2 regions of the Pseudoglutamicibacter cumminsii genome follow, and region 1 is predicted to be linked to the other one. Evidence: riboswitches for the same ligand, from Rfam matches in the RefSeq annotation. Region 1 holds a riboswitch; the other holds the start of a gene.
The links. A riboswitch is a leader RNA that binds a small molecule or an ion and turns the genes downstream of it on or off. The one in region 1 is predicted to bind S-adenosylmethionine.
Positions count from the first base shown of each region.

Region 2: it holds a riboswitch for S-adenosylmethionine, as region 1 does, so the genes downstream of both, JOD50_RS05145 (O-acetylhomoserine aminocarboxypropyltransferase/cysteine synthase family protein) here and JOD50_RS05565 (hypothetical protein) in region 1, are expected to answer to the same signal.

Region 1 is NZ_JAFBCO010000001.1:1,209,460-1,216,123, reverse strand. Features, by position in the region: gene JOD50_RS05575 (type I restriction-modification system subunit M) at 1-261, opposite strand, end outside; gene JOD50_RS05570 (excinuclease ABC subunit UvrA) at 526-3,054, shown strand; gene JOD50_RS05565 (hypothetical protein) at 3,156-3,560, opposite strand; SAM riboswitch class IV at 3,576-3,692, opposite strand; partial or broken gene JOD50_RS10745 (N-6 DNA methylase) at 3,753-3,989, opposite strand; partial or broken gene JOD50_RS10740 (aminotransferase class III-fold pyridoxal phosphate-dependent enzyme) at 4,011-4,277, opposite strand; gene JOD50_RS10520 (hypothetical protein) at 4,424-4,513, opposite strand; gene JOD50_RS05550 (aminotransferase class III-fold pyridoxal phosphate-dependent enzyme) at 4,513-4,827, opposite strand; gene JOD50_RS05545 (2,3-butanediol dehydrogenase) at 4,950-6,029, opposite strand; partial or broken gene JOD50_RS05540 (FAD-binding oxidoreductase) at 6,194-6,617, opposite strand.
Region 2 is NZ_JAFBCO010000001.1:1,106,914-1,113,577, forward strand. Features, by position in the region: gene JOD50_RS05125 (adenylosuccinate synthase) at 1-835, shown strand, start outside; gene JOD50_RS05130 (carbon-nitrogen hydrolase family protein) at 992-1,792, shown strand; gene JOD50_RS05135 (magnesium and cobalt transport protein CorA) at 1,866-2,972, opposite strand; gene JOD50_RS05140 (CoA-binding protein) at 3,093-3,605, opposite strand; gene JOD50_RS05145 (O-acetylhomoserine aminocarboxypropyltransferase/cysteine synthase family protein) at 3,605-4,921, opposite strand; SAM riboswitch class I at 4,933-5,037, opposite strand; gene JOD50_RS05150 (histidine phosphatase family protein) at 5,130-5,789, shown strand; gene JOD50_RS05155 (M20 metallopeptidase family protein) at 5,885-6,664, shown strand, end outside.

The sequences.
Region 1 (6,664 bases):
CGAGGGGAGGATGAAGAAACCCTTCTCATCCACCATCATCTGACGGATCGGTTCAGCCTGCTCATCCGTCAGGTCCGCGTAGCTGAAGCCTTCGCCCTCGTTCTTCTCGATGAAGGTCGCGAGGTTCTCCGAAATGAAGCGATAGAACAGCATTCCGAGCACATAGCTCTTGAAATCCCAGCCATCCACCGCGCCGCGGAGCTCGTTCGCGACCTCCCAAATAGTCCGGTGCAAACGATCCCGCTGAACCTCACGCGACAAAGAACCCACAACAACCCCTCACAACCCAGGCACGCGAATGGAAGCCAAAAGAAAGCTTTCTGACAGGATATGTCAGGTCCTTTCGCCAAGGTCGATAAGGCGCGGGTTGTTGCGCGGCGGCGGGACTCGCGCTGATCGTCGAGCCTTCACCACCTACACCGGCACGGCCTGCCCGATAGAGTGGCCACCATGACTCACGCCCAGCCCGAGTTCACGGTTCCGCACACAGTTCCGCACGCAACGGCGCGCGCGGAGCACGATCCCATGATCCGGGTGCGTGACGCGCACCTACACAACCTGAAACACATCGACGTCGACCTGCCGCGCGACACCCTCGTGGCCATCACCGGCGTTTCAGGTTCAGGCAAATCCAGCCTCGCTTTCGGCACCATCCACGGCGAGGCGCAGCGCCGCTACCTGGAATCCGTCGCCCCCTTCGCCCGCCGGCTCATCGGTGGCGCAGTCAACCCGCGCGTCGGGTCGGTCACTGGCCTGCCGCCGACGGTGGCCCTGCAACAGTCCACCACCCTGGGCGGGGCGCGCTCCTCCGTCGGCACGATCTCGAATATGTCGAACAGTATTCGGCTGCTCTTCTCGCGCTCCGGGACCTACCCGGCCGGCATGCGGGAGCGGCTCGAATACGGCCGGCTCGACTCCGACGCCTTCTCCCCCAACACCACCGCCGGCATGTGCCCCGAATGCCAAGGTACCGGCGCTGTGCACCGGCCAACGGAAGAATCGATGGTGCCGGACCCCAGCCTGTCCATCTGGGACGGCGCGATCGCCGCATGGCCCGGGGCGTGGCTGGGCAAGAACTTCCGGGACATCCTGGGCACCCTCGGCTACCCCATCGACATCCCGTGGCGGGAGATTCCACAAAAGGACCGCGACTGGATCCTGTTCACGGACGAACAGCCGGTGGTCACCGTCCACCCGGTGCGGGACGAAAACGCTGTGCACGGGTCCTATAAAGGCAAATGGCGCTCGGTAGCCACATACCTCACCGACACCCTCGCGGAAACCGAGTCGGATAAGAACCGCCGCCGCGTGCTTTCCTTCATGCATTCATCGACGTGCCCCACCTGCCAGGGCCGCGGCTTCCAGCCGGACACCTTGCAGGTCACCTACGCCGGCTACGCGATCGACGAGTTCAACAACCTGGCCTTGAAGGACGTGCTGTCCGCGCTGGAGAACCGCCTCCAGCGTGTGGAGGGGATCAGCAAGCAGCAGTGGAACGAGCACGACGAGGCCGAAAAGCTACTGCTGGATCAGGTGCTGCCCACGGTGCGCGCGGCTATCGAGCTGGGGCTGGGCCACCTGAGCCTCTCCCGCCCGGCACGCAGCTTGTCCGCGGGTGAGCATCAGCGCCTGCGGCTGGCATCCCAGTTGAACTCGAACCTGTTCGGCACAACCTATGTGCTGGATGAGCCCTCGGCCGGCCTGCACGTCGTGGAGCGGAAAGCGGTCTCCGAGCTTCTGCAGCGCTTCATCGACGCCGGTAATTCGGTGCTTCTGGTGGAGCACGACATGTCCCTGGTGGCGGGATGCGATTGGATCGTGGACATCGGCCCGCGCGCCGGCGAGCGCGGCGGTCAACTTGTGTTCTCCGGCCCCACGAGCGAGTTCCGCGCTAAAGCAGAGCAGCTGGGCTCCCCCACTGCTGCCGCGTTGAACGCGGAGTTCCCGGAACTGACGGACACCCCGGCCGGCACCGGTGAATCCATCAGCCTGACCGGCGTGCACGCACGCGCTTTCGACGGGGCCGACGTCGACTTCCCGCTCGGCGCGCTCACCGCGGTCACGGGTGTGTCCGGTTCCGGCAAGTCCACCTTGGTCACCGGGGTGCTGGCTGACGCGGCGGCGCGTTCGGCCCAGCAGGTGGTTGGCGCCGATGAGGCCACCGCCGAGGACGCGGACGCTGAGCTCACGCCAGGTTCCGACTCTTCCGAGGACTTCCGGGTGGAGAGCGCAACGGGGCTGGATAAGATCCGCCGCCTGGTTCACATCACCCAAAAGCCGATCGGCCGCACTGTGCGTTCCACCGTCGCGACCTACACGGGCCTTTTCGACCACGTCCGCAAGCTCTTCGCCGCAACACCCGAGGCTAAGCGGCGCGGCATGTCGGTATCCGACTTTTCCTACAACACAACGAAGGGCCGCTGCCCCGAGTGCGATGGCGCGGGCAGCATCGAGGTCGAGCTGGTGTTCCTGCCGGGCACGTACACGACCTGCCCGGCCTGCCACGGCAAGCGTTATAGGCCGGAGATCCTTGAGGTGCAGTGGAACGGCCGCAGCATCGCGGATGTTTTGGCGTTGACCGTGGACGAGGCGCTTGAGGCTTTCGCGGAGGAGCCGCGGATTCTACGCTCGGTCGAATTCCTGCACGCGCTCGGTCTGGGCTATCTGCGGCTGGGGCAGGGTTCCCCGGAGCTTTCGGGCGGCGAGGCGCAACGGATCAAGCTCGCCTCCGAGATGCAACGCGGCTCCAGCCGTAAGCACAGCCTGTACCTACTGGATGAGCCGACGACGGGGCTGCACCCCGCGGACGTTGACCTGCTGCTTGCGCAGTTGCGGCGGTTGGTCGAGGATGGCGCGACGGTGGTCGTGGTTGAGCACGACCTCCGGGTGGTCGCGCAGGCTGACCACGTCATCGACGTCGGCCCGGGAGCCGGCGACGAGGGCGGCCAGATCCTCGCAACAGGAACGCCGGCCGCGGTCGCTCAGCAGGGTGTGGGCCCGGATTCGCGCTCGGTTACGGCGCAGGCGCTGGCTGAACGAGCCGGCCTGCGCTGAGCTTGATGCGGCGGCGATGGAGGCGAGGGTGAAGAACGCTAACACAGACACCCCGCCCACCTCTGACACAGCTTGTTCGAGCTAAGAGAAGCCACCGCTATTCAGAACGTGCAGGGGGTTATCGGGCCGTCCTGGAGACCGACACAGCACCAGCTCCGACTATCGCCAACGCGGATAGTGAGCATACTGAAGCTAGCCGACCACATGACCTCAACATCCTCTGCTTGGGCTGCGAGGTTGACACGACTCGACAGAAAGATCGGATCATGGTTCCACATTAGATGGATGCCACTACCCGTCACGAAAATAAGCTGGTGCCCTATCGAAGTGATGATCTGCGCAGGTTCCCAATCATCGCTCAGCATCGCTCTTCGAGCACGAACCCAGTGCATCTGATGCCCCAAAGAAGCATAGTCAGTGCACTTGGCGATGTCCGCGCTGTGTTGGAGGGGGCCGCCGGGGCGGTCAGAATCATCGTGATCCGAAGAGAAGCTCGGATTGGTCATGATTATTTCCTTGAATGTCGCTGTTTCCACTCGATTCTTTTGATCGAGGGCCAATCTTCTCCCAGGAGCACCGCTAGCGATAAGCGGTTGCTAGTCGACAAGCTGAGAGGCTTCACGTCAGACTTCTTGATTGTGATTTGAGTGTAGCTGACACTGCTGACAAGAATTAAACAAGAATTAAATAAGAATCGAAGGGTTAGAAACAATCGCTTCACACGGCTGACCATCCCAATGCTGCGGATCAATCAGCGTATCCCCGTGCGCGATATTGAACTTGTCATAGTTCACGTCATGCAAAAACATGTTGATACGCGCCAGGTTCTAGGTAGTCAGGTTAATGTCCTGACCGTAATACCCCTGCCGCACACCATTCGGTCCGAGGACCTTCGCGGACTTAAGAAGCAGTGAGCCCGAAACGACCGCAGGGTCAATATCAACACCCGCCCACAGCGCCACACCTCGCACCTCGGTGAGACCGTGCCCGAGCAGCGCGCGCAGTCCATCAAAGAGCACCGGATGCAGTTCTTCGGCGTGCGCCTGCCACCTGCCGGTGGCGAGTTCGTCACACACCGCTTTACCGAGCGCGGTTGCCACCGGGTTCCCGCCAAAGGTCGAACCGTGCGTTCCCGGCGTGAATACGCCCATCACCTCGTTGCTGCCGAGCACCGCCGACACCGGGTAAAGACCGGCACTCAGCGATTTTGCACAGGTGACAATATCGGGCAGGATGCCCTCGACCTGGAAACGGAACGGCGTCCCGGTGTGAACGGACCGAATCCATCCCGCGCGTTTTCGTCATCGCTGAACGACATGATGGTCGTGGTACGGCCGTGGAAGTTGCCGCGCATCACAATGATTCTGGCCTAGTCGGCGGCCACGCCTTTCACCTTGCAGCCCCACTTGCGGGCGGCTTTGATCGCGGTTTCGTTGGCTTCGGCGCCGGTGTTCATCATTAGCACGCGGTCGAGGCCTGACAGCTTCGTGATCGCCTCGGCGAACTCGCCAAAGCGGTGGCGTAGAACGCTCGCGACGTGACGTCGAGCTTGCGCATCTGGGCGCAGGCGATATCGATGAACTTGTCGTTCGAGTGGCCGAAGTTTGCGGCCGAGTATGCCATCACGGCGTCGAGGTAGCGCTTACCGTCTACATCGGTGACCCAGGCACCCTTGCCTTCAGCGAGCACCACCGGCAGCGAGCCGTAGTTATTGGTGCCGTGTTCGTTTACGAGTTCAATTTCTGCGGATGCGCGCGAAGACAGTTCAGACATGCTCCAAGCCTAGTGTCACAAAACAGCCCCAGCAGCCCGCCCGGACCCAAAGCGAACGCCCCGCAGCAGCAAAACTGCGGGGCGTTCAGCGTGCGCATCAGGATGCACGCACTTCGTTGGGACTATTCGAGACCCTCACCCGAGGGCGACACCAAAATTTTTACCGCGGTTTCGTTGCGGTTGATGAGGGTGTCGAAGCCCTTGTCGATGAGGTCGTCAAGGCCGATCTTGCCGGTGATAAATGGCTTCAGGTCGACCTTGCCTTCCTCAACCATCTTGATGGTCTTGGGATGCGTGTTGACGTACGCGATCGAACCGCGCATGTCGATCTCCTTCATGACCAGCTTGTGCATGTCGAAGTCGGCCTTGTGGCCCCAGATCGAGACGATCAGCAGCACACCGGTGGGACGCAGTGCATCCATCAGAGTGTCAAGCACGACCTGCACGCTGGTGGCCTCGATGGCGACATTCGCGCCCTTACCGTCGGTGAGTTCGCGCACCTTCTCGACCACGTCGACCTCGCGCGGGTCGAAGGCGTAGTCGGCGGCACCCGAGTCGAGTGCCTTTTGGCGGCGCAGTTCGCTCAGCTCAGACACCACGACGGTGGCTCCGATGGCCTTGAGCGCAGCACCGCAGAGCACACCGATCGGCCCGGCACCGCCGACGATAGCGACGTCGCCGGCTTTGGCACCCGAGCGCTCAACCGCGTGCACGGCTACCGAGAACGGCTCGATGAGCGCGGCCTGGTCGAGGGGAATATCCTTCGAAATCTTGTGCACCCAACGGCGCTCGACCGCGATTTTTTCTGACAGGCCACCGCCGCGACCGGCCAGGCCAATGAAGTTCATGTCTTTTGACAGGTGGTAGTCGTTGCTGTCGGGGCCAGTGTCGACGCCGTCAGCGATGATGTAGGGTTCGACGACAACGTGGTCACCAACTTCGAATCCTTCAACGCCCTCGCCCACCTCGTAGACAACGCCCGACATTTCGTGCCCGAGCGTGATGGGCGACTCTTCACCCGAGATGGGGTGTGGGTGCCCCGCGGGCGGGCAGAAAATGGGGCCGTCGAGGTATTCGTGCAGGTCGGTGCCGCAGATACCGCACCAGGCAACGTCAATACCGACTGTGCCAGGGGTGACCTTCGGCTCGGGAATGTCTTCGATGCGAATGTCGTGATTTCCGTAGTAGCGTGCTGCCTTCATTACGACCTCCTAATTGGAAGATGAGTCGGCACGGATCACGCACCGATCGGCGACGATAACGCCCAAGCTCAGTGTACTCCCGCAGCTACCTCGCTATCTTCAGGTTCGATGAGAAATTAACGAGTCGGCACCATCAACAATTCACAAATGCCACTCAATAGTCACTATTCAGCAAACACCTTGCCCCTATTGAGAATGTTTTTCGGATCAAAGACGCGCTTGATCTGCCGCTGCAACTCATATTGCCGATCGCCCAGCTCGTCGCCGAGCCAGCGGCGTTTGAGCAGGCCGATGCCGTGCTCGCCCGAGAGCGTGCCGCCGAGTGCAAGTGCCGCCTGAAACATTTCACTTGCCGCTTTCGGCGAACATCGCCACCATTTTTGAGCGCGGCACGGCAACATCTTCAACGAGCACCGCACCCATTGCATCCAGCGCCGGGAAACCCTGCCGGCGCACATCCACCAGTGATGCGGCTGCCTCGGGGTCGGTGGTGAGCACGGCCCGCCCACCGGCCCGCTCGACCACTTCGAGCACCAGTTGCGCCTCACGCTCGGCATCGCTGCCATCGGTTTGAATGAGCAGATACACATTCCCCTGGCTGGCGGGGCTTCCTGCGGAGGCCGCTCAGGCCGACT
Region 2 (6,664 bases), 100 kb from region 1:
GCGTCAGAAGATCGAGGGCTCGCTGCGTCAGAAGAACGAACTCCTGGTCAAGGTGTATAACCGCCGTGCGGTGACGGTCGAGGAGATTGTCGAATATTTCTTGAGCTTCGCTGACCGCCTGCGCCCGATGGTGATCGACGCTGAGCTCGAACTCAACAAGGCGCTCGATGAGGGCAAGGTTGTTCTCATGGAGGGCGGCCAGGCGACGTTCTTGGACGTGGACCACGGAACGTACCCGTTCGTGACGTCCTCGAACCCAACCGCCGGCGGCGCGTCCGTGGGCGCGGGCATCGGCCCGACCCGCATCCAGCGTTCGATCGGCATCATCAAGGCGTACACGACCCGCGTGGGTGCCGGCCCGTTCCCGACCGAGCTGTTCGATGACATGGGCGAGCGCTTGCGCACCGTGGGTGGCGAGTTCGGCGTCAACACGGGCCGTCCGCGCCGCACCGGCTGGTACGACGCCGTGATGGCTCGCTATGCGTCCCGCGTGAACGGCTTCACCGACTACTTCCTGACCAAACTCGACGTTTTGACCGGTATCGAGAAGATCCCGGTGTGCGTCGCATACGACGTTGACGGTGTGCGCCACGACGAAGTCCCGATGACGCAGTCCGAGTTCCATCACGCTAAGCCGATCTTCGAGTACTTCGATGGCTGGACCGAGGACATTTCGAGCGCTCGTACGCTCGATGACCTTCCAGAGAATGCCCGTAAATACGTCAAGGCGCTCGAGGAGATGTCCGGCTGCCGCTTCTCCGCGATCGGTGTGGGTCCGGACCGTGACGCGACCATCGTCGTGCGCGATCTGATCGGCCCGGTTGAGGACAACTGAGCCTGAAGTCAACTGACCCCATCGGGCCCTGAAAAGACCGTTACTAACATGTGAAGCCAGCGTGCATAGAGCGTTTGTTCTATGCACGCTGTGCTTTACCCCTGAGTGTGTAGAGTAGGCCTCACACCGCTTGTTGCAGACAGCAAGGAGAACGCGATGAAGATTTCCGTTGGCCAGTTCAGCCCGACCGCCGATGTCTTCGAGAACCTCGAAACATTGGATAAGTTGGCGCGGCAGGCCGCCTCTGAGAAGGCGGACATGATCGTGTTCCCAGAGGAATCGATGCTGTCGCTGGTTCAGGCTGGCGATGATTTCGCTGACCTCGTTGAGAAGGGGTGGGAGCGTTTCGCCCGCCAGGTTGGTTTGATCGCTGCGAGCCACGGCATCGCTGTTGTGGTGGGCGGCTATGAGCCGAATGCGAACGGCAAGCCGTACAACACGTTGCTGGCTGTGGATGCGCATGGCGCGGAGCTAGAGACGTACCGCAAGATCCACTTGTATGACGCGTTCACGTTCAAGGAGTCGAACCGTATTTCCGCTGGCGACCCGTCGCAGGTTGCGACGTTCAAGTATGGGAACCTGACGTTCGGGATGATGACGTGCTACGACGTTCGTTTCCCTGAGCTCGCCCGCAACCTCGCGTTGGCTGGCGCTGATGTTCTGTTGGTTCCGGCGGCGTGGTACAAGGGCGAGAACAAGATTGACCACTGGCAGACGCTGCTGAAGGCTCGCGCTGTGGAGAACACGGTGTGGGTTGTCGCCGCGGGCACGGCGTCGAATCAGACGATCGGCTACTCGGTCATTCTGGATCCGTTGGCGCAGCCTGTCGCGTACCTTGAGGACGAGCCGTACGCCTTGGTCACGGGCAAGGTTGGCCGCAAGAAGCTCAAGAACGTGCGTGAATACTTGCCGGTTCTTGAGAATCGTCGCCTTGGGGTCGATGCGCCAAAGGCATGATCGTTGACCGCGGGCCAGCCGCGGCATCAGCTCTGCCCTGACTCAGGGCAGAGCCAGCCCCATCGTGAGAAAGCTACATCCAGTCTTTCTTTTTGAAGACGATGAACAGGAACAAAGCGAATCCGAACATTGCCGCGAGCGCGAGCGGGTAGCCGAAGCTCCATTCGAGCTCGGGCATGTTGGTGAAGTTCATGCCGTAGATCGCGCCGATGAGCGTGGGCGCAAAGATGATAGCCGCCCAGCCGGAGATCTTCTTCATGTCTTCGTTTTGACGCTGCGAAACAAGCGTCGCGTTGACCTGCAGGATCTGGTTCAGCGCGTCGCGTAGTTCGGCGATGTCCGGGATGATCTGTGACAGGTGGTCGGAGACGTCGTCGAGGTACATCCGCAGTTCGGTGTCGGTCCCGTAACGCGTGGTACCGATCAGCAAGCGGCGGATCACGGTCGCCAAACCGTTAGACATTTGGCGTAGCTCGATGATCTCGCGCGACAGGCGGTAAATACGCTCGGCAGCCGCAGGGTCGCCCGAGAACACCTGCCGCTCAATTTCCTCTTTGTCAGTCTCGAGACCACGCAGCACGGGGCCGTATCCGTCAACAACCGCATCGAGCACTGCGTGTAGCACGGCTTCAGGGCCGTGCTGGAGGAGCTCGTTTTGTTCGCCGAAGCGGTGCTCAAGCCGGAAACCTTTCGCCTGCCACGCGCGCACCGCCGCCTGGTCCTGGCACAGAACCGCCACCTGGTTGCCGCGCATCAAGAGGTTGAATTCGCCGAACACGACTTCCTCGATGTCATCCTGATATGCGACGGAGTGGGTCACGACGAATAAGGTGTCGCCTTGCCGCTCCGCTTTAGCGCGCTGCGACGGCGCCTGCAGATCCTCGAGCAGCAGCGGGTGCAGATCCCAGGCTTCGGCGAGCTCTTCGATCTGCTCATCGGTCGGCTTGTCCATCGAGATCACGACGATCTGATCAGGGTGCTCCTCGGAGTACTTGCCTGCAGTCTCGATGGTGTGGGCGCCGGTCAGCGGGAACGCGCCTTCGCTGTCGAAAGAGACAGCACGGATGTTGTCCTTCGGTACGTGAGGGGTCCGTGAAGCAACAGGGATGCGCTTACTACTCGAACGCGCCGGGAAAGGGGGCAGGCCGAGCTTGGAGCGAATCTTGTTGCGTGCAGACATGACTCTATTCTGGCACCAGTTCCGCCAGTTGCCTGTCAGCACGCCGCACGGTGACGCCTGCAACATCGAACATGAACCGCGCCGCGTAGACACGTCACAAGCTCTCCGCGGCGGCCGCGGCTACGCGCGCAGCTGCCGCTTGGAGGAGATGACCCCGGTGTCGAAGCCTGCGAGGTGGAGCCCGCCGTGGAAGCGTGCGTGCTCGATCTTGATGCACCGGTTCATCACAGCAGCGAGCCCGCCGGCCTCCGCGATGCGGGCGGCCTCCTCGTTCCACAGGCCCAGTTGCGCCCAGAACACCTTTGCGCCCACGCGCACGGCTTCCTCAGCCACGCTCGGGAGGTCTTCGTTGCGGCGGAACGCAACCACGACGTCGGGCACCTCTGGCAGGTCATCGAGGCTTGGATAGACCGGCTCACCCAACAGCTCGGTGGCTCGCGGGTTGATGAAGTACAGCTTGTACGGCGCGGAAGACTGCAGGTAGGTCGCCACGAAGTACGCCGCGCGGGCGGGATTCGTGGAGGCGCCGACGATCGCAACGCTCTTCGCGGCACGCAACAGGTTCAGCCGCTGCGGGGCGGACGGGCCAACCCACGTGCTGTTCGCTTCAGTAGTGGCGGTTTCGTTGCTCATTACGCTTCCTCCTCGCTCACAGCACCGTTCACGGCGGCTTCCAACGCTTGGTCGAGGTCCCAGATGATGTCCTCAACATCCTCAAGGCCCACGGAAATACGGATCAGGTCTTCACCGATCCCGCCAGCAGCGAGCTGTTCGGCGCTGAGCTGCTGGTGCGTCGTGGACGCCGGATGCAACACGAGGGTCTTCGCGTCGCCGATGTTGGCCAGGTGGCTTGCGAGCTGCAGGTTCGCGATGAACTCGGCCCCGACGTCGCGCCCACCCTTGACGCCAAAGCTGAACACGGAACCCACGCCGTTCGGCAGCAGCTGCTTGCCGCGCTCGTGGTAGGCGTGGTCTTCGAGGCCGGCGTAGGAGACCCACTCGATGCGGTCGTCGTCAGCGAGCCACTGTGCGACCTTGCGGGCGTTAGCGATGTGCGCGTCCATGCGCTGCGGCAGGGTTTCGATGCCGATGAGCAGTTGCCACGCGGACTGCGGCGCCAGGGAAGCGCCGATGTCACGCAACTGTTCGTTGCGCAGCTTGGTGAGGAAACCGTACTCGCCGAAGTTACCCCACCATGACAAGTCGCCGTAGGACGGGACCGGCTCGGTCATGGACGGGAAGTTTCCGTTGCCCCAGTTGAAACGGCCGGATTCAACGACGACGCCGCCCAGCGTGGTGCCGTGGCCGCCCAGGAACTTGGTGGCTGAGTGGATCACGATGTCCGCGCCGTGCTCGAGCGGACGGAAAATGTACGGCGGGGTCAGGGTCGAGTCCACGACCAGCGGGACGCCGTGTTCGTGGGCGAGGGCGCCAAGGCCCTCGATGTCGGTGATGACCCCGGATGGGTTCGCTACGACCTCGGTGTAGAGAACCTTGGTGTTCGGTTGGATCGCGGCGGCGAAATCCTCGACCTCGGTCGAGTCGATGAACGTGGTCTCGACTCCGAAGCGGCGCAGCGTGACGTCGAGCTGGGTCACGGTTCCGCCGTACAGCTTCGAGGAAGCGACCACGTGATCGCCGGCCTGGCACAGCGCGGCGAAGGTGATGAACTCGGCGGCCATACCCGATGACGTCGCAACCGCGCCGATGCCGCCCTCAAGCGAAGCCACGCGTTCCTCGAACGCCGCGACCGTAGGGTTAGCGATACGCGAATACACGTTCCCGTACTTTTGGAGCGCGAACAGCGTTGCCGCATCGTCCGCGTTTTCAAAGACGAACGACGTCGTGTTGTACAGCGGGACAGCACGCGAACCGTGCTCTGAATCAGGGGTAGCGCCCGCATGCAGGGCACGGGTACGGAAACCGAATTGACGGTCGGCAGAAGACATGGAACTCCTTTAATCCATCGATCCCGGCATGAGCACCATTCGCTGCAGCGGTGGTGCTGCGTCGATGGTTGCTGCGGTGTCACAGGGCCAGGTCCCTCGACCGCTCTAGATGGTCAGCCACCATTATGCGCACTCACCACAGCCAGGGCAAACGCATGTGACGTACTAAGGCGCGCAGGTAATAGTGTGGCCGGCATAAGCTGGGACTATGACCACGAGCCCAAATCACATCCCCTCACTAGCGCTCGTCCGCCACGGGCAGACCGACTGGAATAAAGAACGCCGTTTCCAGGGGAGCAGCGAGGTGCCGCTCAACGCGACCGGCATCGAGCAGGCCCGCGCCGCCGCAGAAACCTTGCGAACTGACGCGGCATCACGATGGGGTAGCCCGTGGGACGTCATCCTCACCTCCCCGCAACTCAGGGCACGCGAAACCGCGGAGATCATCGCTGAACACCTCGGACTCGGGGCGCCGCGCGTTGTCGCCGGGCTCAAGGAACGCTCATACGGGCCCTACGAAGGCCGCGCCTACGGCGACCTCGACAAAGAGACCTTCACCTACCTCTTCCCAGCGCACCTACCCAACGTCGAAGAGGTCGAGGCCCGCGGTAAAGAGCTCGGAATCCTCGAAGGAGTCGAAACCTCCAAAGATGCAGGCCACCGTGCCGCATCAGCGCTCGCCGAAACGCTCAGGGGCAACCCCGGCCAGCGCATCGTTGCAGTCTCCCACGGCTCAACCACGCGCTGCCTCCTCAACACCCTGGACGAGTGGAACATCAGCAACCCTGGCCTAAGTAACTGCGACATCCGCTACCTCACCCCAGCCCAAGAAGCCCACCTGCACCACATCCGCAACGCACTGCCCTAACCCGGCGCTACATCACAGCCCGGCCCTGCGTCACAAGACTGACCCACTACACTTGCTGTGACGCCGTTCACGGATGCAAGCCAAGGAATTCCATCATGAGCACAGCCAATTCGACTACGGCACACGAGCCGATCCCAGCAGAACTCAACGAGCAGGTCGTGAGGTTGCGCCGCTATTTGCACGCGAATCCGGAGCTGGACCGGCACCTGCCAGTGACCCAAGCGGCGGTTCTGGATGCGCTCGAAGGAACCGAAGGGATCGAGCTGCACACGGGGGAAGCGCAATCCTCCGTGACGGCGGTCCTGCGCGGCGCCGCGCCGCTGCCTGAAGGCACCCGCCGCCCTGTGGTCCTGCTTCGCGGTGACATGGACGCGTTGCCGGTAACGGAAGAAACCGGGCTCGAATATTCGCCGACCGAAGCCGGGAAGATGCACGCGTGCGGCCACGACATGCACACCGCTGGCCTCGTGGGTGCCCTGCTGTACCTTGCGCAGCGCCGCGAAGAACTCACCGCCGATGTGGTGGGCATGTTCCAGCCGGCCGAAGAAACCGCTGGCGGCGCCAAAATCATGATCGAGGAGGGCCTGCTCGAAGCCGCTGGCCAGCCAGTCGATGAAGCGTACGCGATCCACGTGTACGCCGACCGCTACGCGCATGGAACGTTCGTCTCCAAGCCGGGGACCATCCAGTCCGGATGCGACGACCTCGTCATCACGGTCCACGGCAAAGGCGGCCACGGATCCGCCCCACACCAAGCCGCAGACCCGGTGCCTGTCGCGGCAGAGATCGTCCTCGGCTTGCAGACCATGGTGACCCGCCAGTTCGACCCGTTCGACCCCGTCGTCGTGACGGTTGGATCGATCAAGGCGGGTTCA